Regions from separate parts of the Kitasatospora sp. NPDC056181 genome, predicted to be linked through region 3. Evidence: riboswitches for the same ligand, from Rfam matches in the RefSeq annotation. Region 3 holds a riboswitch; each other region holds the start of a gene.
The links. A riboswitch is a leader RNA that binds a small molecule or an ion and turns the genes downstream of it on or off. The one in region 3 is predicted to bind cobalamin.
Positions count from the first base shown of each region.

Region 1: it holds a riboswitch for cobalamin, as region 3 does, so the genes downstream of both, ACFC1F_RS30445 (HoxN/HupN/NixA family nickel/cobalt transporter) here and metE (5-methyltetrahydropteroyltriglutamate--homocysteine S-methyltransferase) in region 3, are expected to answer to the same signal.
Region 2: it holds a riboswitch for cobalamin, as region 3 does, so the genes downstream of both, ACFC1F_RS39865 (prenyltransferase/squalene oxidase repeat-containing protein) here and metE (5-methyltetrahydropteroyltriglutamate--homocysteine S-methyltransferase) in region 3, are expected to answer to the same signal.
Region 4: it holds a riboswitch for cobalamin, as region 3 does, so the genes downstream of both, ACFC1F_RS18585 (hypothetical protein) here and metE (5-methyltetrahydropteroyltriglutamate--homocysteine S-methyltransferase) in region 3, are expected to answer to the same signal.

Region 1 covers NZ_JBHJUK010000102.1:20,078-27,308, reverse strand. Annotated here, with positions in the region: gene aroB (3-dehydroquinate synthase) at 1-175, shown strand, start outside; gene aroQ (type II 3-dehydroquinate dehydratase) at 184-612, shown strand; gene ACFC1F_RS30475 (AAA family ATPase) at 853-1,749, shown strand; gene ACFC1F_RS30470 (Fpg/Nei family DNA glycosylase) at 1,931-2,740, shown strand; gene ACFC1F_RS30465 (DUF3995 domain-containing protein) at 2,757-3,209, opposite strand; gene ACFC1F_RS30460 (RNA polymerase sigma factor) at 3,348-3,866, shown strand; gene ACFC1F_RS30455 (SRPBCC family protein) at 3,863-4,348, shown strand; partial or broken gene ACFC1F_RS30450 (ArsR/SmtB family transcription factor) at 4,553-4,894, opposite strand; cobalamin riboswitch at 4,976-5,167, shown strand; gene ACFC1F_RS30445 (HoxN/HupN/NixA family nickel/cobalt transporter) at 5,200-6,414, shown strand; gene ACFC1F_RS30440 (type B 50S ribosomal protein L31) at 6,521-6,772, opposite strand; gene rpmG (50S ribosomal protein L33) at 6,818-6,982, opposite strand.
Region 2 covers NZ_JBHJUK010000204.1:33-7,263, forward strand. Annotated here, with positions in the region: partial or broken gene ACFC1F_RS39855 (peptidase) at 1-1,014, shown strand, start outside; gene ACFC1F_RS39860 (flagellar hook-length control protein FliK) at 1,044-1,523, shown strand; cobalamin riboswitch at 1,632-1,707, opposite strand; cobalamin riboswitch at 1,785-1,930, shown strand; gene ACFC1F_RS39865 (prenyltransferase/squalene oxidase repeat-containing protein) at 2,035-3,810, shown strand; gene ACFC1F_RS39870 (hypothetical protein) at 3,807-5,027, shown strand; gene ACFC1F_RS39875 (CbiQ family ECF transporter T component) at 5,032-6,381, shown strand; gene ACFC1F_RS39880 (ABC transporter ATP-binding protein) at 6,378-7,231, shown strand, end outside.
Region 3 covers NZ_JBHJUK010000081.1:19,671-26,901, reverse strand. Annotated here, with positions in the region: gene ACFC1F_RS27030 (acyl-CoA dehydrogenase family protein) at 1-149, shown strand, start outside; gene ACFC1F_RS27025 (enoyl-CoA hydratase/isomerase family protein) at 149-1,222, shown strand; gene mmsB (3-hydroxyisobutyrate dehydrogenase) at 1,219-2,103, shown strand; gene ACFC1F_RS27015 (enoyl-CoA hydratase) at 2,100-2,873, shown strand; cobalamin riboswitch at 3,367-3,588, shown strand; gene metE (5-methyltetrahydropteroyltriglutamate--homocysteine S-methyltransferase) at 3,753-6,068, shown strand; gene ACFC1F_RS27005 (hypothetical protein) at 6,188-7,219, opposite strand.
Region 4 covers NZ_JBHJUK010000044.1:23,992-31,222, forward strand. Annotated here, with positions in the region: gene ACFC1F_RS18550 (carbohydrate ABC transporter permease) at 1-7, shown strand, start outside; gene ACFC1F_RS18555 (nucleotidyltransferase domain-containing protein) at 191-727, shown strand; gene ACFC1F_RS18560 (hypothetical protein) at 819-1,148, opposite strand; gene ACFC1F_RS18565 (VOC family protein) at 1,150-1,935, opposite strand; gene ACFC1F_RS18570 (DinB family protein) at 2,107-2,793, shown strand; gene ACFC1F_RS18575 (hypothetical protein) at 2,838-3,053, opposite strand; gene ACFC1F_RS18580 (deoxyxylulose-5-phosphate synthase) at 3,115-3,456, opposite strand; gene ACFC1F_RS18585 (hypothetical protein) at 3,777-4,223, opposite strand; cobalamin riboswitch at 4,193-4,323, opposite strand; gene ACFC1F_RS18590 (hypothetical protein) at 4,725-5,108, shown strand; gene ACFC1F_RS18595 (hypothetical protein) at 5,227-6,516, shown strand; gene ACFC1F_RS18600 (roadblock/LC7 domain-containing protein) at 6,599-6,985, shown strand; gene ACFC1F_RS18605 (hypothetical protein) at 7,079-7,231, shown strand, end outside.

The DNA.
Region 1 (7,231 bases), on a different contig from region 3:
GCTCAGCTACCGCGCGGACGCCTGGCCGAAGCTGCTGGACGCGATGAAGATCGACAAGAAGTCGCGCGGCGACCTGATCCGCTTCATCGTCCTGGACGGCCTGGGCAAGACCTCCGTGCTGGAGGGCCCCGACCCGTCGCTGCTGGTCGCCGCGTACGCGGAGGTCTCCTCGTGACCCGGGTGATGGTGCTCAACGGCCCCAACCTCGGCCGGCTCGGCAGCCGCGAACCGGACGTCTACGGCGCCACCTCGTACGCCGGGCTGGTCGAGCGCTGCACCGCGCTCGGCAAGGAGTTCGGCTTCGAGGTCGAGGTGCACGAGACCAACTCCGAGCAGCAGATGGTGGAGTGGCTGCACGAGGCGGCCGACGGCCAGGTGCCCGTGGTGATCAACCCGGGCGCCTTCACCCACTACTCGTACGCGATGCGCGACGCCGCCGCCCAGCGGACCGCCCCGCTGATCGAGGTGCACATCTCCAACCCGTACGCCCGGGAGACCTTCCGGCACACCTCGGTGATCGCTGCGGTCGCCTCCGGGACCATCGCCGGGTTCGGCCTCGGCTCGTACGAACTGGCACTGCGCGCGCTCGCCGAGCAGCTCACCACACGGTGAGGCGAGGGGCGGTTGCCCTCGTCAGAGGCCCGGCGGCGGACTGTGCCCGCTGCCGGGCCGACGTGTAGTGTCCCCGCTGAAAGAAGTCGGGAGGTGACCGTGACGCAGTACGCCGGGGGTGGGCAGGTCCCCCCACGTCCCGTCGCTCCGCCGGCCCCGCCGTACCCCGGCACCGCGACCTCCGCGCCACCGCCACCCCCGCCGTCGGCGGGCGGGGCGCCGCAGGGCCCGCCGGGCTCCGTGCAGGCCACGCCGGGCGTTCCGCAGCCCGCGCCGGTGGCGCCGCTGCCGGTTCCGCCCGCGCCGCAGGCCGCCGCCGGGCCCCCGTACGGCGGTCGGCCGACCGTCCCGCCTGCCGGTCCCGTGCCTGCCGGTCCCGCGCCGGTGGCGCCGGGTGCACCCGTGCCGCCGCCCGCTCCGATGGCGCCCGCACCCGCACCGGCGGCCCCGACGGCACCCGCCCGGGCCGCCGCTCCCGCGCCGGTGTCCGCACCCGTGCCCGCCGGGGCCACCGGGCACTTCCTGCTGCCCTCCGGCGCACCCGTCCAGCTCCCCTCGCACCCGCAGCCGCACGCGCCGGCCGGGCCGCTCGCCGTGCTGCTGATCGGCCCGGCCGGCGCCGGCAAGACCACCGTCGCCCGGCACTGGGCCGAGCGCCGCCCCACGCCGACCGCGCACATCAGCCTGGACGACGTCCGCGAGTGGGTGCAGTCCGGCTTCGCCAACCCGCAGTCCGGCTGGAACAACGCGTCCGAGGCGCAGTACCGGCTGGCCCGCCGCACCTGCGGTTTCGCCTGCCGCAACTACCTCGCGAACGGCATCTCCTGCATCATCGACGACGCCGTCTTCCCGGACCGCCCGGCGATCGGGCTCGGCGGCTGGAAGCGTCACATCGGGCCCGGCATGATCCCGGTCGTGCTGCTGCCCAGCCTGGACTCGGTGCTCAGCCGCAACGCCCGGCGCAGCGGCAACCGGCGGCTCAGTGACGAGGAGGTGGCCCGGATCCACGGGCGGATGGCCGGCTGGTACAACTCGGGCCTGCCGATCATCGACAACTCGCACCTGGACGTCGCCGCGACCGCCGCCGAGCTGGACCGGGTGATCCTGGCGCGGCTGATGGGCATCCCGGTCCGCTGACCTGCCGCCCCGGGCCGTCGCCTTCGGCCCTCGTACGCGGCCGTCGTACCCGGCCCTCGTTCCCGCCTTCGTTCCCGCCCTCGTCCGGGGCCTTCGTACGGGGCCTTCGTGCGGCCGGGCTGTCGGTGCCGGCTGCGATGATGGACGCGTCCTGTCGAACCACCCGGGGGAGCCGACGCCCGTGCCGGAAGGCCACATCATCCACCGCCTCGCCGCCGACAGCGCCCGGGTCTTCGGGGGCCGCCCCGTCCGCGCCACCAGCCCGCAGGGCCGGTTCGCCGAGAGCGCCGGGCTGGTCGACGGCCGGCTGCTGACCGGGGCCGAGGCCACCGGCAAGCACCTCTTCCTCGGCTTCGAGGGCGACGCGTGGGTGCACGTCCACCTCGGCCTCTACGGCGGCTTCACCTTCGGCGAGGGGCCGGCGCCCGAGCCGGTCGGCCTGGTCCGGCTGCGGCTGGAGAACGACGACGCCTACGCCGACCTGCGCGGCCCCAACACCTGTGCGCTGATCACCGACGCGGAGAAGGCCGCCGTCGCCGCCCGGCTGGGCCCGGACCCGCTGCGCGCCGACGCGGACCCGGAGCCCGCCTGGCGGCGGATATCCGGCAGCCGGACGACGGTCGCCGCGCTGCTGATGGACCAGAAGGTGCTGGCCGGCGTGGGCAACGTCTACCGCGCCGAGGTGCTGTTCCGGCACGGCATCAACCCGCACCGGGCCGGGCGCGACCTCACCCGCGCCGAATGGGACGCGATCTGGGCCGACCTCGTCGCGCTGATGCACGAGGGCGTCGGCGCGGGCCGGATCGACACCGTCCGCCCGGAGCACACCCCCGAGGCGATGGGCCGTCCGCCCCGGGTGGACGACCACGGCGGAGAGGTCTACGTCTACCGCAGGGCCGCGATGCCCTGCCTGGTCTGCGGGACGGACGTCCGGACGGAGCAGCACGCCTCCCGCAACCTCTTCTGGTGCCCGGCCTGCCAGCAGGCCTGAGGCCCGTGACGCCCGGTCAGCCGTCGGCCCGGTCCCGCGCCACCGACCAGGCGGCGGCCGCGCCGGCCAGGCAGAGCGGCGTGTAGAGGGCCAGGTTGAGCGGGTAGAAGACGGACCCGGTGTCGGCCCCGATCCCGGTGGCCCAGACCAGCCCGGCCAGCCCGCGGGCGAGCATCCCGCCGGCCACCGCACGGGGCCCCCAGCGCAGCGCCACCGCGGGCAACCGGCGGGCCAGCCCGTCCAGCACCCCGCCCCGGGCGAGCACCAGCGCCGCCCCGGAGAACAGCGCCGCGGCGAGCGGCAGCACCACGGGCGGGGTGAACGGCACGTCGGCGTTGAGCACCGCCCGGGAGAGCGACGCGGAGTCGGCCGCGGGCCAGGTGCTGCCGGTGGCCCAGTAGACGTGCAGCAGGCCGTCGGCGGCGAGGACGGTGGCGACGGCGAGGGCGGCGGTACGGCGACGGTTCACGGTGGTCCCCCAGGGGATGCGACGGTGTGGCACCCCCAGGAGCGGCCCGGCCCGCCGGACGTTCCCGTGGCGAGCGTCACACCGGAAAGCCCCGGGAGCGAGGGAACGTCCGGGCCGTCCGCCGCCTCTGTTGCGGATGTGGATGGTCCCGACACCCGAACCGCGAGCGATGTCACCGCCCTGGTCCGCGCCGCCCAGCGCGGCGACCAGCTGGCCGTGAGCGAACTGCTGGAGCTGGTCACGCCCTACGTCCGCCGGCTCTGCGGCCCGATCGCCCTGGACGACGGCCCCGACGCCACCCAGGAGGCGCTGATCGCCGTCTTCCGCAAGCTCGGCCAGCTCCAGGACCCGGCCGCGCTGTTCGGCTGGGTCCGCTCGATCGCCGTCCGGGAGGCGGTCCGGCACGTGCGGCGGGTCGCCCGCTGCGTCCCGGCCGACCTCTCCGAGCTGCCCCGCCCCGGCGACCCGCAGCTGGCCACCGACATCGAGGACGTCCTCGCCCGGCTCAGCCCCGAACACCGCGCCGTCCTGGTGCTGCGCGACCTGGAGGGCCTGGACGAGCGGTCCACCGCCGACCTGCTGGGCGTGGCGGCCGGCACCGTGAAGTCCCGGCTCTCCCGGGCCCGACTCAGCTTCCGAAGGGCGTGGCAGCAGTGAGCACGCAGATCCCCTGGCCGGTGGCGGCCTTCGATCCGGTGCGCCGGCTGCACGTCGTCGCCGCCGTCACCCCCGGAGCCAGCGTCCGCGAGACGGTGATCGACGCGCCGTTCGACCGGGTCTGGGCCGCCGCGGCCGACCTGGAGGACGGGCTGCCGCGCTGGCTGCCGGACCTGCGTTCGGTCCGCCTCACCGCGGGCCCGGCCGACGGCCGCGCCGAGGCCCTGGTGGTGGGCCACAGCCGCCTGCGGGCCCGCTTCGACGTCGAGCTGACGCCGGGCTGGTGCCTGATGCGCAGCCGCTTCCTGCTCGGCGGCATGGCCGCCCGCCCCGAGCCCGGGGGCACCCGGTTCGCCTTCCTCGGCGCCTTCCGCCTCCCCGCCGCCGGCCTGGTGGCCGGCGCCCTGCGGCCCGCGACGGACCCGCTGGCCCGGCGCTCGCTGCGCCGCTTCGAACGGCTGGTGCGGGAGGGGGCGGGCTGACCCGGGCCGCCGGGCGGCCGCCGGCACGACGCGCTCCGGGTGGAGCGGGTGGGACGGCGCACGGAGTCCGCACCCGGCCGGGGCGGGTGCGGTGCGACCGCGCCGGGCGTTGGGTCAGCCGGCCGCGACGGCGGGCTCGTGGTCGGTGGTGCCCGTGGTGGCCGGGGAGGTGTCGGGCGCGGGCTCGTGGTGCTCGGCGGCGGCGCACTCGTCCAGCAGGGGGCGCATGGCGTCGTCCACGAGCCGGTAGCGCACCACACGACCGTCCTTGTCGCCGGTGACCACTCCGGCCGTGCGGAGCAGCCGCAGCGCCTGGGAGACGGCGGGATCGCGCATGCCGGTGGCCACCGCGAGGTCGGTCACGGCGAGCGGACCGGCACGGTGCAGGGCGAGCAGCAGGGAGAGCCGCCCGGGATCGGCGAGCAGCGAGAACCGCTCGGCCCAGGACCGGACGTGTCCGGTGTCGCCGATGGCGGCGATGGCCTCGCAGACCCGGTGCCCGTCGATGGTGCGCTGGCCCGCACGGTCGGCCGGTACGAGATGCATGCGGACATTCTTGCAGCCCCGGCCTGTGATCCTGGACACCTGCGCAGGTGCGCAGCCTTGCAAGGGTGATGCGCGGCCCCCTACGGTGTAGCCCGCCGTGGTGTTCGGGAAGACCGGTGACGGACCCTCAAGGTCCAAGTCCGGAGCGGCCCTCGCCACTGTGATCGGGGGAGTCGTCCGTACCCACGACGCCACTGGGCGCATCGCGCGCCTGGGAAGGCGGGTACGGAAGCCCCGTCAGCCAGGAGACCGGCCACGGCATCTCACGAACGTCATTCCACGAGGTGCTGGAGCGTGATCCGCAGATGACCCTGCCCGAAACCGCCGCTGCTCCGGCGGCGCCGTCCGTCCTGCCCACCTTCCGGTGGAGACGAGAGGACACCATCCGTACGGCCGGGCTGGTCGGGGTGATCCTGGCCATGCACGTGGTGGCGTTCGGGACGCTGATCTTCCTCGTCGCGCCCGAGAAGTACGAGGTCGGTACCCAGGTCTTCGGGGTGGGTCTGGGCATCACCGCCTACACCCTCGGCATGCGGCACGCCTTCGACGCCGACCACATCGCGGTGATCGACAACACCACCCGCAAGCTGATGGCGGACGGCAAGCGGCCGGTCTCGGTGGGCTTCTGGTTCGCCCTCGGGCACTCCTCGATGGTCGTCCTCATGGCCACGCTGGTGGCGGGCGGCGCGCAGCTGGCCAACACCCTGATGGACGACGAGTCGACCACCCACAAGTGGCTCGGCATGATCGGCACCTCCGCCTCCGGCGCCTTCCTCTACCTGATCGGCGCGCTCAACCTGGCCGCCCTGTTCGGCATCCTGAAGGTGTTCCGGAAGATGCGGGCCGGGCACTTCGACGAGGCGGAGCTGGAGGAGCACCTCAACTCGCGCGGCTTCCTGGCCCGGGTGCTGAACCGGGCGACCCGCTCGATCACCCGGCCCGGCCAGATGTTCCCGGTCGGCATGGTGCTCGGCCTCGGCTTCGACACCGCGACCGAGGTCACCCTGATGGTGATGGCCGGCTCCGGTGCGGCCTCCGGCCTGCCCTGGTACGCCATCGCCTGCCTGCCGCTGCTGTTCGCCGCCGGGATGAGCCTGTTCGACACGCTGGACGGGACGTTCATGAACTTCGCGTACCAGTGGGCGTTCTCCAACCCGGTACGCAAGGTGTACTACAACCTGACCATCACCGGGCTGTCGATCGCGGTCGCGTTCATCATCGGCACCATCGAGCTGGTCGGCGTCCTGCACGAGAAGCTGGACCTGACCGACCCGGTCAGCGGCTGGATCGCGGACATCTCGCTGGACAACGTCGGCTACGCGATCGTCGCGCTGTTCGTGGTGGTCTGGGCGGCGGCGATCGCCTACTGGCGGCTCGCGGGGGTCGAGCAGCGGTGGAGCCCGAGCGCGAAGGCGGCGGTGCCGGGGGCGGCGACGGCCGTTTCGGAGAGCGGCGCTTCGCCGACCGGCGCGGCGCAGTCCGTCACCCCGGAGGGCGCCACCCCGGGGCCGGCGAAGTAGCGGTGGTCCCCGCCCCGCCGCGCTGAGCGGCCCGCGGACGTGAAGCGGCGCCCGCCCGGCCCCCGTGAGGGCCGGACGGGCGCCGCTTCGGCGTTCGCGCGCGGGCTCAGCCGCGCCGCTCGCCGTACCGCCGGTGGAAGCGCTCGACACGGCCGGCGGTGTCCGTCGCGCGGGACCGGCCGGTGTGGAAGGGGTGGCTCGCCGAGGAGACCTCGACGTCGACCACCGGGTAGGTGGTGCCGTCCTCCCACTCGACCGTCCCGTCGCCGGTCAGCGTCGAGCGGGTCGGGAACGCCAGCCCGCCGGCCTTGTCGCGGAAGACGACCGGGCGGTAGGCGGGGTGGATGCCGGGCTTCATGAGGGCCTCCTTCGGGGGCGGGACGGGGGAGAGGAGCGGGCCGGTTCAGCGCTCTTCGCGGAAGTCGGCGTGCTGCCGCGCGACCGGGTCGTACTTGCGCAGCACCAGCCGGTCCGGGTCGTTGCGGCGGTTCTTGCGGGTCACGTACGTGAAGCCCGTCCCGGCCGTGGACCTGAGCCGGACGACGGGGCGCTGTTCGCTGCGGGCCATGGGAATCCTCCTGGGGTGGGAGGCACGGTCGCGGCCGGCTCTTTCGGGGGCCGGTCGAGGCCGTACGCGGGAATGGATGTCGTTTTCGTCTGCTCCAACGCAAGCCCCGCCCCGCCCATTCCCGGGCCGCCGGAGCGCCGTGACCCGGTCGGGCCCGTGTGCCACCGCCGCACGGGAAGTCGGCCCGTCCGACTTCCCGTGCGGGGGCCTGGAGCAGGGGGCGGCCGTGCCGGGGGAGGGTCCGGCCGC
Region 2 (7,231 bases), on a different contig from region 3:
GCCCATGCCGCACCTGCCGCCCACGCCGCACCCGCCGACGCGGCGTCGTCCCGGACCGTCCGCCCGGACGCCGCCGCGGCCGGCTGGCTGGCCCGCCGGCTCGTCGACGGCGACCACTTCGAGTCCGTCTTCAACGGCACCGCCTATCCCGACCAGGGCCTGACCATCGACGCCGTGCTGGCCTTCGCCGCCTCGCACGGCTCCGAGCAGGCCGCCACGAAGGCCACCGCCTGGCTCGCCAGGCCCGAGATCATCAGCGGCTACCTCGGCGACGGCACCACCGAGGCGTACGCGGGCGCGACCGCCAAGCTGCTGCTCGCCGTCGAGGTCCGCGGCGCGGACCCGGCGAGCTTCGGCGGCGTCGACCTGCCGGCCCGGCTGCGTTCGCTCCAGACCGCCGAGGGCCGCTTCTCCGACCGCTCGCAGTGGGGTGACTACAGCAACGCCTTCGGGCAGTCGCTGGCCCTGATCGCCCTGCACCGCACGCCCGGTGACGCTCCGTCGGCGGCCGTGGACTTCCTCGCCGGCAGCCAGTGCGCGGACGGCGGCTTCCCGGTCTCCTTCGGTCAGGCCACCTGCACCGGCGACCCGGACGCCACCGCGCTCGCCGTCCAGGCCCTCGCCGCCACGGGACGGGCCGACAAGGCGAGCGCCGGCCTCACCTGGCTGACCTCCCACCAGGGCGCCGACGGCGGGTTCGCGGCCGCCGGGGCGAGCGCCTCCAACGCCAACACCACGGGCCTGGCCACCCAGGCGCTGCTCTCCGGCGGACGCCTCGGGGCCGGCCTCAAGGGCTGGAGCCGGCTGGTCAAGTTCCAGCAGGGATGCTCCACGGACCCGGCCGTCCGCGGCGCGGTCGCCTACGACGCGTCCGGCTTCGACGCGGGCAACGGTGCCCGGGCCACCGCGCAGGCCGTCCTCGGCCTCGCCGGCACCCCGCTGACCACCCTCTCCGCCGCCGGCGCACGCCCCGACGCGCCCACCCTGGCCTGCCCGGCACCGGTCTCCCGCTGAACAGGCCCGTCCCCAGGAGGAGTTATCCGATGACCGACACCCTCACCCCGGCCCGTCCGGTCCGCCGCACGCTCGGGTCGATCGCCGCGGCCGCGGCCCTCACCGCCGGCCTGCTCGGCGTCAGCGCCGTCCAGGCCCCGCAGGCCCGGGCCGCGGCCTGCTCCGGGACCACCGGCGTCACGGTCGTGGTCGACTTCACGGCCGTCGGCGGCGGCATCCAGACCGGCTGCGCCCCCGGCGACCCGGCCAGCGGACTCGCCGCGCTGACCGGCGCCGGGTTCTCGTACGCCTTCCACCCGCGCTTCCCGGGCTTCGTGTGCAGGATCAACGCGCTGCCGACGACCTGCACCAACCCGACCGGCAGCGCCTACTGGTCGTACTGGCACGCCCAGCACGGCGGCCCCTGGTCGTACAGCAGCCTGGGCGCCGGCAGCTACAACCCGGCCCCCGGCGACGTCGAGGGCTGGTCCTTCGGCGCCGGCGCCCAGCCGGGCATCACGGCGCCCTGACACCCTGACATCCGAAGGCCCTGACGCCCGGAGGCCCTGACGCCTGGAGGCCCTGACGCCGGGAGGCACGCCGGCGCCCCGACCCTTCCGCGGAAGGGCCGGGGCGCCGGAATCCGGGCCCGGAACGGCACGACCGCCGCCCCACACCGCTGCGCGTTCAGCCCCGGATTCGCACCGGGTTCCCCCCTCGGCCACCGGGGACGCTACCGCACGGCGCACCGGGCGACGAGGCGATGTGACCTACCTGACGCCCCGTTGACTCTCCGTCAGCTGCCGTGGTCTGATGAACCGATTTTTCGCCCTCGGCATTCAGGGGAAGCCGGTCCAACTCCGGCGCTGACCCGCAACCGTAGACCCGCCAACCCGGTGGGTGAGCCGGAATGCCTGGACCGGGGGCCTGTTCACAGAGCACTTGCGTCGTCGCGGACTACGACGCGGTCAGGACGGTCCCTGTCCCGGGAGACCGTCGGCTGCGCCGTGTTCTCCCGCGTCGACCGACCAGGGAGTCGTCGTGAGGGTCAGCAGCAGTCGTACACGTCACAGGAACCGGGAACTCGCGTCCCTGGTGGTCGCCGGCGCCGTCGCGGTCGCCGCCTGCGGCACGGTCCTGCTCGGGCGTCCCGGAACCGCGGCGGCCGACCCGATCGAGCAGTGCACGGCGACGACGGGCGCGATCGTCGCGGTCGACTTCGGGCACTGGGGCGGTGGTGTCGTCCGTGGCTGCGACGCCCACGCGTCCCCCTCGGCGACCCCGAGCCAGACCCCGACCGCGAGCCCGACCGGGTCGCCGGCCGCCACCGAGCAGGCCGTCCTGGCCCTGACCGGCACCGACCTCACCAGCGTCCGGCGCAACCCGGACGGCACCACCGCGACGCCGGCCCCGCCCGCCGGAAGGAAGCCCGACGCCGCCAAGGGCAGCGCCTACCTCACCGACCCGGCCCGCCTGATCGACGGCCACTACTACGAGGGCTTCCCGGCCTTCGCCGACTTCGGTCTCACGATCGACGGGGCCTACGCGCTCGCCGCCACCGGCACCGACGACACCGCGCTGCGCAGGATCGTCGACTTCCTGGACCAGCAGGGCAAGGACGCGAGCGGGCGGACCGTCAACGACTGGACCGGTGTCGGCACCGAGTTCGCCGGCGGAGGCTCGATCGGCAAGGAGGCGTTGCTCGCCGAGATCGTGGGCCGCAACCCGCGGGACTTCGGCGGTCACGACCTGATCGCCGCCCTCGCCGCGGTGGTGTGCACCAAGGCCACCCCGGACACCGGCTGCGCCGAGTCCGGCAACTACACCTGGGCCACCTCGGTGTTCTCCCAGGCCCTCGGCATCATGGCGCAGCTGCGCGCCGGCGACACGGCCGGCGCCGTCGCCCCGGTCGCCTACCTGAAGAGCCTTCAGCACGCGGACGGCTCCTGGCCGAGCCTGATCCCGGCCACCGGCGACTCCGACGTCGACAGCACGGCGATGGCCGTCATGGCGCTCGCGCTCGTCCCCGGGGACGAGGCCGCGCAGGCGGTCGACAAGGGCCTCGGCTGGCTCGCCGCCCGGCAGCTGCCGGACGGTGGCTTCCCCGGCGCGGCCGGCGACTCGACGAACTCGGCTGCCCTCGCGGTCCAGGGCATGACGCTCCGCCAGGTCACGTACGGCGGGCAGATCGCCAAGGCGCTCGACTTCCTCGCAGGCCAGCAGAACGCCGACGGCGGGTTCAACGTCGCGTCCGCCGGACAGCAGGGTTCGGACGTCCGCGCCTCGACGCAGGTCCTGGGGGGTGCCACGGGCGTCTCCTTCGGCACGTTGTCCCGCACCATCGGCGGCACGCCCACGCCCACGCCGACCGGGCCGCCGACGGGTACGCCGACCGCGACGCCGACCGCGACGTCCACGGGTACGCCGACGCCTACCGGTACGCCGACCGCGACGCCCACGGGTACGCCGACGCCTACCGGTACGCCGACACCCACGGGGACACCGACCGCGAGCGGTTCACCGACGGCGGGCGGTTCACCGACGGAAACCGCCTCCGCGACGTCCACGGCCGTGCCGTCGTCCGGTGAGGGCGCGACCGCCGGCCGCCCGTCCGACGCCGTGCTCGTCGGAGACGGCGGCAGCACCGGCGCCCCGGTGCGCGGCGGCTCCGTCCAGGCCGCCGGTGGCAGTCTGGCCGGCACCGGCACCGACGCCCTGGTACTGACGGGCATCGCCGGTCTGCTGACCGTGGCCGGCACGGCAGGGGTCCTCGTCGCCCTCCGCCGTACGGCCTCCGTCCCGGGGCGTCACCGGTGAGCCGGCGGCTGGGCCGGCTGGGCCGGCTCACCGGAGCGGCGGTCCTGACGTTCGCCCTCGCCTCGGGTGGCGTCGGGCTGGGGACGGCCCCGGCGTCCGCGGCGCCGACGCCGATCGAACAGTGCACCACCACCTCGGGCGTGGTGCTCGCCGTCGACTTCAGCCGGTGGGGCGGCCCGCTGCTGCGCTCCTGCGGGACCACCCCGACGACCGGGTACGCCCTGCTCAACCAGGGCGGCTGGAAGACCACCGGGACGGGGCACGACGGCCCGGCGTTCATCTGCCGGATCGGGTACAGCGGCTTCCAGGGCGGCAAGCAGTACCCCGCTCCGGACCAGGAGAAGTGCGTCCTGACGCCCCCGGCCACGGCCTACTGGTCGTACTGGCACGCCGATCCGGGCCAGAACGACTGGTCCTACAGCCAGCTCGGCGCGATGAGCTACCAGCCGAAGCCGGGCAGCGTCGACCTGTGGATCTTCGGTGGCACGAACATCGAGGGCACCGAGGGGCGTCCGGCCATCTCGCCGGACTCCGTGCGCGCCCGGAACACCAGCCCGGGCGGCGCCGCCTCCACCCCCGAACCGCCCCGACCGCCGGCCGGCGGGGGAGGGGCAGCCGGTGGTGGCTCCGGTGGGACGAGCGGTGGGAACGGCACCGGCACCGGTGGGAACGGCACCGGCACCGGTGGGAACGGCACCGGCACCGGCGGGAACGGCGGAGGTTCCGCGGGCGCGAACGGTGGATCCTCGTCCGGTACCGGATCGTCCGGCAGCTCGTCCGGCAGCTCGTCCGGCGGCAACAACGGTGGTTCGTCCGGCGCCACGAAACGTCCGTCCTCGGGCGGTGGCACGGGCGGATCGTCCGGCGCCACGGGCGGGCGGACGGCATCGGTGAGCCCGTCGGCCGAGGCCCCCGCACCGGCGGACCCGGAGACACCGGCCGCCGAGGCGACCGCCCCGCCGGCCGGGACGCCCTCCGCACAGCCGTCCGACACGCCGTCCGTGGAAGCCGGCGCCGCCGCGACGCCCACCGCTGCCGACGGTCCGTCGCCCTCCGTGGAGGCCGGCGGGCCGAGGGTGGTGGACGCGGCCCCGGCCGCCGACACCCCGCACGACCCCGGCTCGATGGTGCCGGCCGCGGTCGGGGCCGTCCTCGTGGTGGTGCTGGGCGTGGTCACCGCCGTCACCGCGCGCCGCCGCCGTCGACAGGCCGAGTGATCCGGTGAGCATCGTCGTCAAGCCCGGCGCCGGCTCCCCGCCCGCCGCCGACTCCCCGCCCGCCGCCCCCGGCCGGAGCGCGGGGAGCCGGCGCAGCCCGCGGGACCTGCACCCGCTGGCCTGGTGGGCCTGGGCGCTGGCCCTGGCGACGGCGGCCAGCCGTACCACCAACCCGCTCCTGCTCCTGCTCGTCCTCGCGGTGCTCGGCTACGTGGTCACGGCCCGCCGGACCGAGGCCCCGTGGGCACGAGGGTTCACGTACTACCTGTGGGTGGCGCTGACCGTGGTGGCGATCCGGGTGGTCTTCCGCTGCGTGTTCGCCACCGGCATCACCCCGCAGGACCACCTGCTCTTCTCCCTGCCGCACATCCCCACCCCCGCCTGGTACGCGGGCATCGAGATCGGCGGACCGGTCTCCCTGGAGGCCACGCTCTCCGCGGCCTTCGACGGGCTGCGGCTGGCCTGCCTGATCTGCTGCATCGGCGCCGCCAACACCCTGGCCAACCCCAAACGGGCCCTGCGGGTCCTGCCCGGCGCCCTGTACGAGCTCGGCGTCGCCGTGACGGTCTCGCTCAGCGTCGCCCCGCAGCTCGTGCAGAGCGTCCAACGCGTCGCCCGGGCACGGCGGTTGCGTGCCGGGCGGCAGAAGGGCGTCCGCGCGCTGCGCAGCATCGTGGTACCGGTTCTGGAGGACGCGCTGGAGCGCTCGCTGCACCTGGCCGCCGCGATGGACTCACGCGGCTACGGACGCTCCGGCACCGCCTCCCGCCGCTCCCGCCGGCTCACCGGCGCCCTGATGCTTCTCGGCATGTGCGGCCTGTGCGCCGGGGTGTACGGGCTGCTGGACGGGACGGCCCCCGCGGCGCTCGGACTTCCGGCCTTCCTCGTGGGCGCCGTCCTGTGCGTGGCGGGTCTGCTGCTCGGCGGGCGGCGGGTCCGGCGCACCACCTACCGGCCCGATCGCTGGCGGGCCGCCGAGTGCGGTGTCGCCGGGTGCGGTGTGACCGCCGCCGTCCTGCTGTTCGCCACGGTCGGCTACGACGCCACCGACCTCAACCCCTCCCTGTACCCGCTGGCCTGGCCGACGCTGCCGCTCGTCCCGGTGCTCGCCCTGCTTCTGGCGGGCGCAGCGGGGATCGTCTCGCCGCCGCCCGGCCGCACCCCCGAACCCGGCTCCGTGCCCGGCCGTACGCCCGCACCCGCCTCCGCGCCCGCCCCCGCGCCCGCCTCCACCTCCACCTCCGCCTCCGCGCCCGCTTCCGCCCCCGTGCCCGGTCAGCGCCTGACCGCGCGCACCGGTGGCGACACCCGAACCACCGGCACCGACCGCACGACCTCCGAGGTGAGCACGTGATCCGATTCGACCAGGTCAGCGTGGTGTACGACGGCGAGAGCACGCCCGTCCTGCGCGATGTCGACCTGCACATCCCGGAGGGCGAGCTCTGCCTGGTGGTCGGCCGCACCGGCGTCGGAAAGTCGACCCTGCTCGGCGCCGTCAACGGCCTCGTGCCGCACTTCACCGGCGGCACGCTGCGCGGCCGGGTCAGCGTGGACGGCCGGGACACCGCGCACCATCCGCCGCGCGAACTGGCCGACGTGGTGGGCGTGGTGGGCCAGGACCCGTCGGCGGGCTTCGTCACCGACACGGTGGAGGAGGAACTCGCCTACGCCATGGAGCAGTTGGCCATCCCGCCGGAGGTGATGCGCAAGCGCGTCGAGGAGACCCTCGACCTGCTCGGCCTGGCCGACCTGCGCCACCGCGCCCTGCACGAGCTGTCCGGCGGCCAGCAGCAGCGCGTCGCCATCGGCTCCGTCCTCACCGCCCACCCCCGCGTCCTCGTGCTGGACGAGCCGACCTCGGCCCTCGATCCGACCGCCGCCGAGGAGGTGCTCGCCGCCGTCACCCGGCTGGTGCACGACCTCGGCGTCACCGTCCTGCTCGCCGAGCACCGCCTGGAGCGCGTCGTCCAGTACGCCGACCGCGTCGCCTACCTGGCCGGCGACAGAACCGTCGTGCACGGGCCGCCCGCCGAGATCTTCCGGGACACCGCGATCGCACCGCCCGTCGTCGGCCTCGGCCGGCTCGCCGGCTGGCGGCCGCTGCCGCTGTCCGTCCGCGACGCCCGCCGTGCCGCCGCGCCGTTGCGGGAACGGCTCGCCGACGTGCCGGTTCCCCCGCCGCGCCGGGCAGCGGTGGCGGGGGA
Region 3 (7,231 bases):
CCGCGCTCCAACTGCACGGCGGCTACGGCTACCTGGCCGAGTACGGCATCGAGAAGATCGTCCGAGACCTGCGGGTGCACCAGATCCTGGAAGGAACCAACGAGATCATGCGCGTCATCGTCGCCCGCGGCCTGACCGGAGCCGCGTGATGACCGGGAACACCGTCGACGAGGTCCTCGTCCAGCGCGAGGGCAGGGCCGGCCTGATCGTCCTCAACCGCCCCGCGGCCCTGAACGCCCTCACCCACGGCATGGTGCGGAGGATCTCCGAAGCCCTGGACTCCTGGGAGGAGGACGAGAGGGTCGAATCCGTCGTCGTCACCGGCGCCGGCGAGCGGGCCTTCTGCGCCGGCGGCGACATCGTCGCCATCCACCGCGCCGCCACCGGCGGCGACCCGGGCGCCGTCGAGGAGTTCTGGCGGGACGAGTACCGCCTCAACGCCCGGATCGCCCGCTACTCCAAGCCCTATGTCGCGCTCATGAGCGGCATCGTGATGGGCGGCGGGGTTGGCGTTTCCGCCCACGGCAGCGTCCGGATCGTCACCGAGACCACGCGCATCGCCATGCCCGAGGCCGGCATCGGCTTCGTTCCGGACGTGGGTGGCACCTACCTGCTCGCTCTTGCACCGGGCGAGTTGGGCACCCACCTCGCCTTGACCGCGGGATCCGTCGGTGCCGCCGACGCGCTGCTGTGCGGGCTCGGCGACCACTTCGTCCCTGCCGAGCGGCTGGCCGCGTTGCTGGACGACCTCGCCGAACTGCCCGTGCACGATGCCCTCGAACGGCACGTCCAGGCGGCGCCCGCCGGGGTGCTGGAGGGACAGCGGGCGTGGATCGACGGCTGCTACGCCGCCGACACCGTCGAGGAGATCCTCGGCCGGCTGCGGGAGAGCGGCGAACCCGAGGCCAAGAAGGCCGCCGACCGGATCGCTGCGAACTCTCCTGCCGCCGTGAAGGCCACGCTGGCGGCCCTGCGCCGGGCCCGGGCCCTCGGCCCGCTGGAGGCGGTGCTCGACCAGGAGTACCGCACCTCGTGCGCGGCCCTCGCCACCGCCGACCTGGCCGAGGGCATCCGGGCCCAGGTGATCGACAAGGACCGTTCCCCGCGGTGGAGCCCGGCGACGCTCGGCGCCGTCGAACCCGCCGCGGTGGCCCGCTACTTCGCCCCGCTCGGCGAGCACGAACTCGGCCTCGCCGCCACCACACCCCTGGAGCGCTGGTGACCCACAGCATCGGATTCGTCGGACTCGGCAACATGGGCGGCCCGATGGCCGCCAACCTCGTCAGGGCCGGCCACCGGGTGACCGGCTACGACCTGGCGGAGCACGCCCGGGAGCGCGCTGCCGGAAGCGGTGTGGCCGTGGCCGGCTCAGCGGCGGAGGCGGTCGGCGACGCCGACCTGGTGATCACCATGCTGCCGACCGGGCGGCACGTCCTGGACGCGTACCAGGAGCTCACCGCCGTCGCCCGAGGCGCGCTGTTCGTGGACTGCTCCACCATCGCGGTCGGGGACGCCCGGGTGGCCGCCGACCTCGCCCGGGTAGCCGGACACCGCGCCGTCGACGCACCGGTCTCCGGTGGCGTGGCCGGCGCGGAGGCGGCGGGCCTGACGTTCATGGTCGGCGCCGACGACACCGACTTCGCCGACGCCGAACCGGTGTTGGCGGAGATGGGCCGCCGGGTCGTCCACTGCGGAGCGTCCGGCGCCGGTCAGGCGGCGAAGATCTGCAACAACATGATCCTGGGCATCTCCATGATCGCGGTCAGCGAGGCCTTCGTCCTCGGGGAGAGCCTCGGTCTGAGCCACCAAGCCCTGTTCGACGTGGCCTCCACCGCCTCCGGGCAGTGCTGGGCGCTCACCGGCAACTGTCCGGTTCCCGGCCCCGTTCCGACCAGCCCGGCGAACCGCGAGTACGCGGCCGGGTTCGCCGCCGCGCTGATGGCCAAGGACCTCGAGCTCGCCGCCGACGCGGCCGGCTCCGCCGCCGTTCCGGCCGAACTCGGCAGAAGGGCAGCCGAGTTGTTCGCCTCCTTTGCTCAGGGCGAGGCCGGCGGTCTGGACTTCTCCGCCATCATCACCACCCTCCGGGAGGATTCCGCATGACGTACGAGACGATCCTGGTCGAACGCAAGGGCCGGGTCGGGCTGATCACGCTCGACCGCCCGAAGGCGCTCAACGCGCTCAACACCCTCCTGATGAACGAAGTCGTCGCAGCGGCGGCGGAGTTCGACCGGGACCCGGAGATCGGCTGCCTGGTGGTCACCGGCTCGGAGAAGGCCTTCGCGGCCGGCGCCGACATCAAGGAGATGCAGTCCCTCGACTTCGTCGACGCCTACCTCGGCGACTGGTTCGCCGCCTGGGACCGCTTCGCCGCCCTGCGCAAGCCCGTCGTGGCGGCGGTCGCCGGCTACGCGCTGGGCGGCGGCTGCGAGTTGGCGATGATGTGCGACATCCTGCTGGCGGCGGACACTGCGAAGTTCGGTCAGCCGGAGATCAAGCTCGGCGTGATCCCGGGCATCGGCGGCTCGCAGCGCCTGACCCGGGCGGTCGGCAAGGCGAAGGCCATGGAGCTCTGCCTGACCGGCCGGATGATGGGCGCCGAGGAGGCCGAGCGGGCCGGCCTGGTCTCCCGGATCGTCCCCGCCGACCAGCTCACGGCCGAGGCCCTGGCCACCGCCGAGACCGCGGCCGCGATGTCCACCCCGGCGGCGGTCATGCTCAAGGAGAGCGTCAACCGCTCGTACGAGACCACGCTCGCCGAGGGCGTCCGGTTCGAACGGCGGCTGTTCCACGCGACGTTCGCCACGGCGGACCAGAAGGAGGGTATGGGGGCCTTCGCCGGGAAGCGCCCGCCGTCCTTCACCCACCGCTGACAGTCCGCGCGGGCGCCGCCCCTCGCCCGGGGTGGCGCCCGCAGGTCGGTCGGCCGATCGCCGAAGCAGGTAGGTGTCCGCGATCCAGCCCTTGCGTTCGCGGGCCGACTTGTGCAACTCGCCGATCCGCAGAGCGACTTCGGAGGTCAGTCCGGCGACCAGGATCTCGTCGGGGGTGCCGGGGCGGGCGCCGTGGCGGATCTCCCTTCCCCCGGGGTCGATCCCGGTGAACGCGGCACGGCCGTCGAGCATCACCACCGTGTCGCCCACGCCCTCGGGGAACCCCTCGGCCAGGCGGCGGCCGGTGGTGATGTGCATCGCGAGGCCGGCCCGGGCCCGCCGAGGCGTGCGAGGGCCCGTGCGGGGGCTGTGCGTTGCCCTGATTGACAGATGTCGGGCCGGTCCACGCACCGTGCGACATCGCCGGGCCGCGGTGGAGTCTCATCATGCGGACACGTTCCATGATTCTCCGTCAGTTCCGCCTGCTTGCGCATAAGCTGACCGGGCAGCTGGTTCGCCCTGTCCGCCAGGCAGGCGCGTCGCAAGAGGGAACCCGGTGGGAATCCGGGACTGCCCCGCAGCGGTGAGTGGGAACGAACGCCGTCATACGCACTGGGCCCGGCCGGGTCTGGGAAGCGACGGCCAGTAGGTGTCCGCCCTTGACGGGTGGCCGTGCCCGCGAGTCCGAAGACCTGCCCGCTGCCCGCACGCGACCGTTCGCGCGCGGCCATCCCGGTGACCTCGTGGGCGGGTCGGCGTACATATCAGGCGGGTCCGGCGCTTTCGCACGCGCTCACGGCCCCGCCCGGTTCGTCACCCCTTCGCGCCTTCGTCCCGTCCCCGGGGACCACAGGAAACAGGCTCGCGAAGGAGAGTCCCTTGACAGCGAAGTCCGCAACCGCGGCAACCCGGGCCACCACCCACGGCCACCCCCGCCAGGGCCGCAACCGGGAGCTCAAGAAGGCCGTCGAGGGCTACTGGAAGGGCGCGGTCACGGCCGACGCCCTCCTCGCCACCGCCTCCGACCTGCGCCGGGAGAACTGGCAGCAGCTCGCCGACGCCGGTATCGAGGAAGTCCCCACCGGCGACTTCTCGCTCTACGACCACGTGCTGGACACCACCGTCGCCGTCGGCGCGATCCCGGCCCGCCACCGCGCCGCGGTCGACGCCGACCCGCTGGACGGCTACTTCGCCATGGCCCGCGGCACCCAGGAGGTCGCGCCGCTGGAGATGACCAAGTGGTTCGACACCAACTACCACTACCTGGTGCCCGAAGTCGGCCCGGAGACCGTCTTCGGCGCGAACCCGGCCAAGCAGGTGGCCGAGCTCCGCGAGGCCGTCGCGCTCGGCCACGCCGCCCGCCCGGTGCTGGTCGGTCCGATCACCTACCTTCTCCTCGCCAAGCCGGCACCCGGCGTGGCCGAGGACTTCCAGCCGCTCACCCTGCTCGACCGGCTGCTGCCCGTCTACGCCGCACTCCTCGCGGACCTGCGCGCGGCCGGCGCCTCCTGGGTGCAGCTGGACGAACCCGCGCTCGTCCAGGACCGCACCCCGGCCGAGCTGAACGCCGCCGCCCGCGCCTACCGCGACCTCGGCGCCCTCACCGACCGGCCCAAGCTGCTCGTCGCGAGCTACTTCGACCGCCTGGGCGAGGCGCTGCCCGTGCTCGCCAAGGCGCCGGTCGACGGCCTTGCACTGGACTTCACCGGTCCGGCCGCGGCCAACCTCGACGCCCTCGCCGCCGTCGGAGGACTCCCCGGCAAGCGCCTGGTCGCCGGCGTGGTCGACGGCCGCAACATCTGGATCAACGACCTCCAGAAGTCGCTGGCCACCCTGGCGACCCTGCTCGGCCTCGCCGGCCGGGTCGACGTCGCGCCGTCCTGCTCCCTGCTGCACGTCCCGCTGGACGCCGCGGCCGAACGCGACCTCGACCCGCAGATCGCCCGCTGGCTCGCGTTCGCCCGCCAGAAGGCCGGTGAGACCGCACTGCTCGCCCGCGCCCTGCGCGAGGGCACCGACGCGATCACCGCCGAACTCGCGGCCAACCGTGCCGACCTCGCCTCCCGGGCCGCCTCGCCGATCACCCGCGACCCGGCCGTCCGCGCCCGCACCGCCGCCGTCACCGAGGCGGACACCCGCCGCGCCCAGCCCTACCCGCAGCGCGCCGAGGCCCAGCGTGCCCGCCTCGGGCTGCCGCTTCTTCCCACCACCACCATCGGATCCTTCCCGCAGACCACCGAACTGCGTCTCGCCCGAGCCGACCTGACGGCCGGGCGGACCGACGAGGCCACCTACCGCGAGCGGATGGAAGCCGAGGTCCGCGAGGTCATCGCCTACCAGGAGAAGGCCGGCCTGGACGTCCTGGTGCACGGCGAGCCCGAACGCAACGACATGGTCCAGTACTTCGCCGAGCAGCTCACCGGGTACCTGGCCACCCGGCACGGCTGGGTCCAGTCGTACGGCACCCGCTACGTGCGACCGCCGGTGCTCGCCGGCGACATCTCCCGCCCGCACCCGATGACCGTCGACTGGTTCCGCTACGCCCAGGAACTGACGGACCGTCCGGTCAAGGGCATGCTCACCGGCCCGGTCACGATGCTCGCCTGGTCCTTCGTCCGGGACGACCAGCCGGTCGCCGAGACCGCCTTCCAGGTCGCCCTCGCCCTGCGCGACGAGGTCGCCGACCTGGAGGCCGCGGGCGCCGCCGTCGTCCAGGTCGACGAGCCGGCCCTGCGCGAGACCCTGCCACTGCGGGCCGCCGACCGCCCCGCCTACCTGGACTGGGCCACCGGGTCGTTCCGGCTGGCCACCTCGGGCGTCCGCGCCGACACCCAGATCCACACCCACATGTGCTACGCCGAGTTCGGCGCGATCATGACGGCCATCGACGACCTCGACGCGGACGTCATCTCGCTGGAGGCGACGCGCTCCCACATGGAGGTCGCCGGTGAACTGGCCGAGGCCGGCTACCCGCGCGAGGTCGGCCCCGGCGTGTGGGACATCCACTCCCCGCGCGTCCCGAGCACCGAGGAGGCGGTCTCCCTGCTGCGCGCCGGCCTCGCGGCGATCCCGGCCGAGCGGCTGTGGGTCAACCCCGACTGCGGGCTGAAGACCCGCGGCTGGCCGGAGACCCGGGCCTCCTTGGAGAGCCTGGTCGCCGCCGCCCGCCGCCTGCGGGAGGAACTCGCCGGCTGACGCGCCGGTGCGGGACCACAAGGGGCGGGAACGGTGGCACGCACCGGCCCGCCCCGGTGGCCCGCTCATCGCGGAGGATCTCGCCGTTGCTCCGGCGGCCGACCGGATGCCTTCCGCTGTCATTCCCTGGTAACGGCCGCAGCCACACCGAAGGTGAGCGCGCCCGTCAGTAGCGCGAAGGCGAGCGTGAAGGCCGCCCACTGCCCGATGGAGTCGACCTGGTCGCCGAGCCCGAGCAGCTGCCAGGCGGTGTCCCGCAGCGCCAACGAGACCGGCAGCGCCAACGCGCCCGCGGTGGTCGCGACCCGGGCGGCCCGTCGCGTTCTCGAAGCGGGAGGAGGCGCGGCGAACCGCAGGACGCTGTTGCAGATCATCACGAAGGCGAAGGTGCCGCCCGCGAAGACTGCGGTCTCCACGGCGAAGAGCAGTACCCCGGGCCAGCCCTCGCCGGAGGCCAGTCCCGTGGCGACCAGCAGGCCGGCGGCGAGGGCGGCCACGGCGGCGAGCGGGGCAAAGCGGAGGCGCACGAAGCCGAGCACGTCGCCGCGGCCGATCAGTGCGGCGAGTGCGCGCCCCGTACGGGAGCGGGTGCCGGCGAGCAGGTTCGCGAGGGGCGCGAGGTCGTCCAGCCAGTCCCCACCCTCGCCGTCGGCCCCGCGTACCGGTTTCGGTAGCCGCCGGATCGCCCGGCGGTGCAACAGCAGGCTCTCGGCCGTCACCCCGGTGAGCGGCAGCAGGGATGCGATCAGTCCGGGGGTGCCGCCGTCCCAGGATGCGCGGTCCGCCCGCACGGCCACCGCCGCCCAGTCGGTGGCGAGCGTGGCGGCGACGAGCAGCGTGCAGACCAGCGCGGCCCGGAGCACCTGCTCCACCCGGTGGCGCGGCAGCGGCCGGTCGCGGCGGCACAGCAGCGCCCGGACCGCGCCGAGCGCACCGAGCAGTGGGACGAAGAACATGGTGAAGGTCACCACGGCGTCGTACGGATCGCTCTGCCAGGGACTGCCCGCACGCACCACGCGAACCTGCGTCGTCAGGTAGGCGAACACGGTGAAGGCGCCGGCTCCGGCGGCGGACGTCAACAGCGCCGCGGCCGCGGCAGGCCGGGCGCGGTGCCCGACTTCCAGCTGATCATTCGTCAAGTCATCGCACATGACGGTGATAGT
Region 4 (7,231 bases), on a different contig from region 3:
GGACTGACGCGTGTCCGACGGTCCCCGGCGGGCGCCCGACGGTCCCCGGCGGTTCCTGGCGGGCGCCCGACAGTCCCCGGCGGTTCTTGGCGGGCGTCCCGGCGGGAACCGTCGGCCGTGCCCCGGGGCCCGTCCGGTGGCCCCGGAAATCCCTGGTGAGGCAGGGTGTCGGCTGTTAGCGTCCCGGATCATGGATGTGGGATCGGTGAACCGGGAACGTGCCGACGGGCAACTCGCCCAGATCGCCGGGACGGTGGGCCTCGCCCGCCGTCTCGGCATCGACGTCTGGCTGCGCGGCGGCTGGGCGATGGACTTCTTCCTCGGCAGGCTCACCCGGGACCACGAGGACATCGACTGGTTCGCCCCGGCCGCCGACGCGCCCGCCCTCGCCGCGGGCCTGCACGAGCTCGGCTACCGCCCGCTCGACGGCGTCCCGCCCGAGCAACAGCTCGACTTCGTGAAGGACGGCCTGGAGTCCAGCTTCACCCTGCTGGACTTCGCCGCCGACGGGCGGGCGCTGGTCGCCGGCGGCCCCTGGGCGGGCACCCCCTGGCCGGCCGGACTGCTGGCCGCCGAACCCGGGCGGCTCGGCGGCGTCGAGTGCCCGATCGTCAGCCCCGAGGCGCAGATCGAGATCAAGCAGATGATGCCGGTCTGGGACACCCGCCGCCCGCGCCGTCCCAAGGACGCCGAGGACATCGCCCGGCTGCGGGAGGCGCTCGGCTGAGTCGCTGCTGCGGCCGGCACTGTTGCTGCCGGCACTGCTGCTGCCGCCACCGTTGCCGTTGCTGCCCCCGTTGCTGCCGCCACCGTTGCCGCTACCCGTGGACGAAGGCGTAGGCCTCCCGGGCCAGTCGGGACCACGGCAGGGGCGAGCCCGGGTCCAGCGCGAGCCACTCGCGCATCGGACGCCCGCGCCCCGCGTCGAACCGCTCGCCGTCGCCGGACGCCACCAGTTCGTCGACCCGGGTCCGCGGCAGCTTCACCACCAGGCGGCCGGCCGACAGCATCGCGAAGATGTGCCCGTCGGACTTCAGCGCGTCCGAGCCGAAGCTCCGCCGGCCCTCCGCCGAGGGGGTGGTGACGCCGTCCAGCTCCGCCAACTCCCGTGCCAGGGCGGCGAACCGCTGCTCGTCCGGTCCGGTCAACTCAGACCACCTCCTCCTGGGCCGCCGTCCCGCCCGCCGGGACGGCGATCAGGGTGAACGCCGCCCCGCCGTCGTCCCGCACCACCGCCACCCGCCCGAACGGCGTCGGCTCGGGCCCGTCCAGCACGCTCCCGCCGAGCCGGACCGCCCGCTCCACCGTCGAGTCGGTGTCCGCCGTGCCGAAGTACACCGCCCACAGCGCCGCCGGACTCTCCGGCCCGGCCCAGGGGTTCGGGCCGATCCCGCCCGCCGGCAGCCCGCCGGCCCGGAACACCGTGTAGTCGCCCGCCGGGCGCGCGTACTCGTACCCGAGGACCTGCCGGTAGAACGCCCGGGCCCCGTCCGGGTCGGGGGAGAGGTGCTCGTTCCAGGTGAACGTGCCCGGCTCGTTGACCAGGGCCGCCCCCGGGTTCAGCCGGCCCTGCCAGAGGCCGAAGGGCGCGCCGAGCGGATCCACGGCGAGCGCGCTGCGCCCCAGCTCGGCCAGCTCGCCGGGCTCCCGGACGATCCGGCCGCCGGCCTGCCGGACCGACTCGGCGGCCCGGTCGGCGTCGTCCACCGCGAGGTAGGTCAGCCAGGCCGAGCCGTCACCCCCGGGCCCCCGGGCGATCCCCGCGACCTGCGCCCCGCGCAGCGTCGCCACGGTGTGGCCGGGGTGTCCGGCCAGGTCGACGAACTCCCACCCGAACAGCGCGCCGTAGAAGCTCCGCGCCGGGCCCGCGTCCGGTCCGGCCGCCAGCTCGACCCAGCACGGGACGCCCTCCCGGTACCTGCCCGCCTTCGGCATGCGGTCCTCCTCGGTCCTTCCCGCCAGCCTCCGTCGCCGCCGGGGCCCCGGCAACCGGACCCGGGGCGCTGCACGGCAACCCGGCCCCGGCAACCCGGGCCGGCGCGGTGCTCGTCGGACGGCCGGATCAAGTCGGTGGACAACGGTCCTGCGATCGGCAGACTGGTCGCCATGACCGCCGGAAAAGATCCCAAGAAGGACCTCCTGGTCTACCTCCAGGACGCCCGCGACGCCCTCCTGTGGAAACTCGAAGGGCTCTCGGAGTACGACGTCCGCCGTCCCCTGACACCGACCGGCACCAACCTGCTCGGCCTGGTCAAGCACCTCACCGGCGCCGAGGCCGTCTACTTCGGGGAGACCTACGGCCGCCCCTTCACCGGCCCGGCGCTCTGGATCACCGGCGAGGCCGAGCCGAACGCGGACCTCTGGGCCACCCCGGAGGAGAGCCGCGAGCACATCGTCGGGTGGTACCGCGAGGCGTGTGCCCACGCCGACGAGACCATCGCCTCCCTGCCCCTCGACGCCGTCGGCCGTGTCCCCTGGGGCGGGCGCAGCGAGGTGACCCTGCACGGCTCCCTCGTCCACATGATCGCCGAGACCCAGCGCCACGCCGGCCACGCCGACATCGTCCGCGAACTCATCGACGGCACCACCGGCCAGCGCCCCGACGGCGGGAACACCGCCCCCGGCGACGCGGCCTGGTGGCAGACCCACCGCGACCGCGTCGAGCAGGCCGCCAGGCAGGCCGCGGGCCAGGCCGCCGATCGGGCCGCGGATCGGGCCGCGGATCGGGCCGCCGTGGGGGGCGAGCAGGGAAACCCCTCCGGATCCCCGCTCACGCCCGCCCCGCGGAGCTGACGGCCGGGCGGGCCCGCACCCCTCACCCCGGGGTGCGGGGCCGGTCACGAGCGGGTGGCAAGCTCGCGGAACCAGCGGACGATCCGCGGGTACGCGGCGAGCGCGGAGCCGACGTGGTCGGCGCCGGCGATCTCCTCGACCGGTGCGTCGACGCCGTTGGCGGCCAGGCTGCGACGGCAGGACTCCGTGTTGGCGAAGGCCACGTCGCGGTCCGCGGTGCCGGCGTAGAGACGGACCGGGGCGCGCGGCAGCTCGCGCACGGCCCGGGCGTCCCTGCGCCGGACCGCCGCGATGACTGGGGTTCCCAGTCCCGGCCCGGCCCTACGGGAGCTCGCGGCGGACGAGGGACGCGGCGAAGGACTCGCCCGTCCGGCGGGCGTGGGCCATCCGCGCCCGGACCTCGCCGGGGGTGCGGGGGCGGAAGTGCGGGCCGCCGCAACGGCACTTGTGGAAGCGGACGCCGGCGTGCAGCAGCACGGAGAGGGTCCGCCACGCGGCGGTGTCGCGGCGGCGCGGCGCGGCGAAGGCGGAGCCCGTGTGGACCAGCGGCCGCGTGCAGCGCGGGCAGGGACGTTCGCGGGCGCCGGCGTGGACGTCGCCGTACTGCTGCTTGTACGAGGCACGGCAGGGCAGGCAGACGAAGGAGCTCTTGGTGTGGGCCACCCGGCGAGCCTACGGCCGTGCCCGGTGGTGTTCGACGGCTTTCCGAGCAGGCTCTCCACCTGCCCGGCCGGCAGGATCGGCACCCGGGTGCCCGGGCGGGCGCCGGAGACCTCGAGGCCTTGCAGGTGGTGACGCCGGCCGCACGGGAGCGGGGCCGCGTCGAGCGGGTCGAGGCCGTCGGGCGCGGCCGCCCTGACCTCGTCCGTCGTCGTCCATCCGATTTCTGAGCAGGCGTGATGTCCTGCTACTGTTCATCCCGTCGAGAGGGAACGTCCTCTCTCGGACAGGCGTCAGAGGTGCTACTGGAGCACGTCCTACTTTCAGTAGGAAGAGTCCGTTCGACCCGGGCCTGGCGCTCTACCCCGGAGGGGCCGTTCGCACTGGGAACGGCCCCTTCGGCGTTTCCTGGAGCGTCGCGCGGACCTCCGGGCCGTCGCCGCCAGATGTTCGAGGCGCGGCCGGACCTCCGCCCAGGCGCGGGTCTTGAGGCCGCGGTCCGGGCTCACCCGGAGCCGCCCGGCGGGCAGGTGACGTAGCGCCCGTCCGCAGCAGCGCGACCGTCTCGGCGGTGCCGGGCACGCGGGGCGCATGGATGTCGTAGACGCCCGCAGGGTCGGCTCGTGCGCCTGGACCACGGCCGCCCCGGTTGCCTCCAGGTCGGCGACCTCGTCGTGCAGCGCCAGTGCAACGTGCCGGGCGGTGTCGGCGAGCGGCTGGTCGTCGCGGACGAACGACCAGGCCGGCATGGTGACGGGCCCGGTGAGCATGCCCTCGCTTCCCGGGCGCTCGGCGTCCAGTGCTGGGTGACGGCTTTCGTTCCCACGCACCACTGCGGGGCAGTTCCGGATTCGCACCGGATTCCCTCTTGCGACGCACCCCGCCTGGCGGACGGGTGCGGACCGGCTGCGCCGCTCACCCTAGCCGCAACGGCCGGGCGCGGTACGCGGATCGCTCCTATCGCAGTCCGTGGCCGAAACCCTCCGGCGTGGCCGACAACCGGCCAAGGTCCCGGTCCAGGTGGGCCGGTGGGCCGGATCCCGGCGGCCCGCCGCGTCGGCTCCGGCCAGCACGTTCGACCGTCGCCTCGATCTGATGCGACGTCATAGCTTGGCTGAAATCAGACCCTTGTGGTGTGAATATGCCATTGGAATGTTCGTCATACGGAATCCGCCAGTAGCCTTCCGTGTCGAACCCGCCACTGCTCGTGGCGGTCCGGTCGGCGCCGGCCCAGCGTGCCCGGCTGCCCCAACCCGTCCGAAGGAGCCTGAGTGCCGGGTATCGACGAATGCCTGTCCGCGGCCATGGCGATCGCCGGTGCCCGCGCGGCCAGCCTCATCGACTGGAGCAGCGGACTCGCCCTCGGCAGCGCCGGCGTCAGCCCCACCGGCGACCACGAGACCACGGCCGCGGAGGCAACCGACTTGGTACGTACGGCTTTTGAGAGTGAAACCTTCACCGTGGCGGAGGACAGTCGGGCGCCTCTGCAGGACATCATCCTCACTGCGGGCCGCAGCTACCACCTGATCTGCTTCATTGACACCGTCTTCGACAGTCCACTCGTCCTGCACCTGTGGCTCGACCGGACCGAGGGCAACCTCGCCTCGGCCCGCTACCGCCTGCAGGCCCTCGCCGAGGAACTGGTGCTCGGATGACCGGCGTTCGGACGGCGAACGCGATGGCGGGCCGGCGCGGCGCGTCCCCGGCCCGGGGCGCCGTGTTTCGGCCAGCGGGCCGGGCCGCCGGCGCCCCGGCGGTCAGCGGGCGGCCCGCATGAACGACGTCGACGCCATCGTGCCCGGTCACGTCATGGCCCCCGGCCACGCCCTCGCCACTGGCGCGCCACTCAGCACCGATGAGGCCTTCGGCGCCGTCGAACGACTGGCCGACGAGCGCGCGACCGGCGCCCTGCACGGTCCCACGGGCACGCTGCACCTCGTCGACGGCCTGGTGGTGCATGCCGAGTCCGACCGCGCGCCCGACCTCGCCGCGCTGCTCACCGGCTGCGGCCGGATCACCCGGCAGGCCTGGCAGGAGGCCGTCCGCACCCACGGCCCGCACGGCCGGGTCGGCGGCGCCCTGGTCGAACAACGGCTCTTCACCCGTGGGGAGTTGGAGCTCTGCCAGCTCGGCGCCCTCTACGACGCCGCGTTCTTCGTGCTCGACGGCGCCGGGGCCTCGGCGGGCCCGTGGTCCTTCGAGCCGGGCGCACGGCACTGGCTCGGACCGGTCGCGGCGGTCAGCGCCCCGCGGCTGCGCCGGGAGGTGGAGCGCCGGCACCGGCTGCTCGACCGGATCTGGCCCTGGCCGCAGCTCGACACCGCACCGGTCCGCCCGCTGGGCCGGGTCGGCCGGACCGCCGAGGCGGGCCGGACCGGGGACGTCGGCCGGACCGGGGACGTCGGCCGGATCGGGGAGGCGGGTTTGATCGCCGAGGCCGGCCGGATCGGTGAGGACGGCCCGCCGCGTCCGGTCCGTCAGGCCGGTGCGTCCGGTTCCGTCCGCCCGGGCGGAGCCCAGGAGCGGTGCGCGGCCCCGGGCAGGCGGCCGGGCCGGCCGTGCCCGCCCAGTCGGCGTCAGCGCGAACTGCTCGACCACGCCGACGGCCGAAGAACCCCGGCGGAGCTGGCGCGGCTGCTCGGCCGCTCGGGGTTCGCCACCACGGCCGACGTCCGCCGCCTCGCCGCCGCCGGGCTGCTGGCCACGCCGGGCCGTGACGTCCCGCGGCACGCCGCCGGGTCGCGGTCCTCGGCACAGGCCGGACCGGCGCCCGGGGTACGGACCGAAGCACCGCCCGGGACTCAGCCCGGACCGCCGCCCGTGCCGCCGCCCGGAACTCAGCCGGCGCCGCCGCCCGGGCTGCTCCGCCGCGTCCCCGGCGCGGCCCTGGCGGGGTTGCTCCCGGTGAGCGCCATCCGCTCCGCCCGCCACCGCCCGCTCGCGGGCCATCCGCCGGCCCCGGTCCACCCGCCGGCCCCGGCGGCGGCCCGCCCGCCGACCGTCCCCGACCCGGACATCGCGCTGCTGATCCGGGTCCGAACCCTTCTGGAGGCCCGACTTTGAACAACTCTCCGCCCGCGACCCCGCTCTCACGGTCATGAGGCGGGCGCTCAAGCAGCGTGTCGGAAGGAGACAACTGATCGCCTTGGAGACCGAGCTGCTGGCCGAACTGCGGGCCCTCAGGCATCGGGTCCCGCACCTCGCGGGCGGTCTGGTGGCCAGCGTGGACGGCCTGTTGGTCGCGCACGACACCCACGGGGCCGAGCCCTCCGGTCTGGCCGCGATGACCGCCGCCTCGCTGAGCCTGGCCCAGCGGCTCGCGGACACCACCGGGCAGGGCGAGTTCCGGGAGTCGCTGGTGCGCGGCGAGTACGGGTACATCGGCACCTACGCGGCGGGCGGCAGCTGTGTGCTCACCCTGCTGGCGCACCCGGACGTGAACGTCGGCCGGCTGCACCTGGAGGCCCGCCGCTCCGCCCGGCGCATCGCAACCCTGATCAACGACTCGCTGACCCCCAAGGACCCTCCGTAGGCGCATCCCGCACCTTCCGGCCCCATCCGACCCGACCGAACCTTCCGACCTTCCCCACCCTTCCGATCTTCCGAACGAACTGGAGAAACCGACATGACGGACGCAGCCGGCGCGCTCAAGCAGACCATGACCGCGATCGAGGGCGCCCTCGGCGCAGCCCTCGTCGACTACAACAGCGGCATGGCCCTCGCCACCCTCGACGGCCCCGGAGGGTTCGACCTCAACGTCGCCGCGGCCGGGAACACC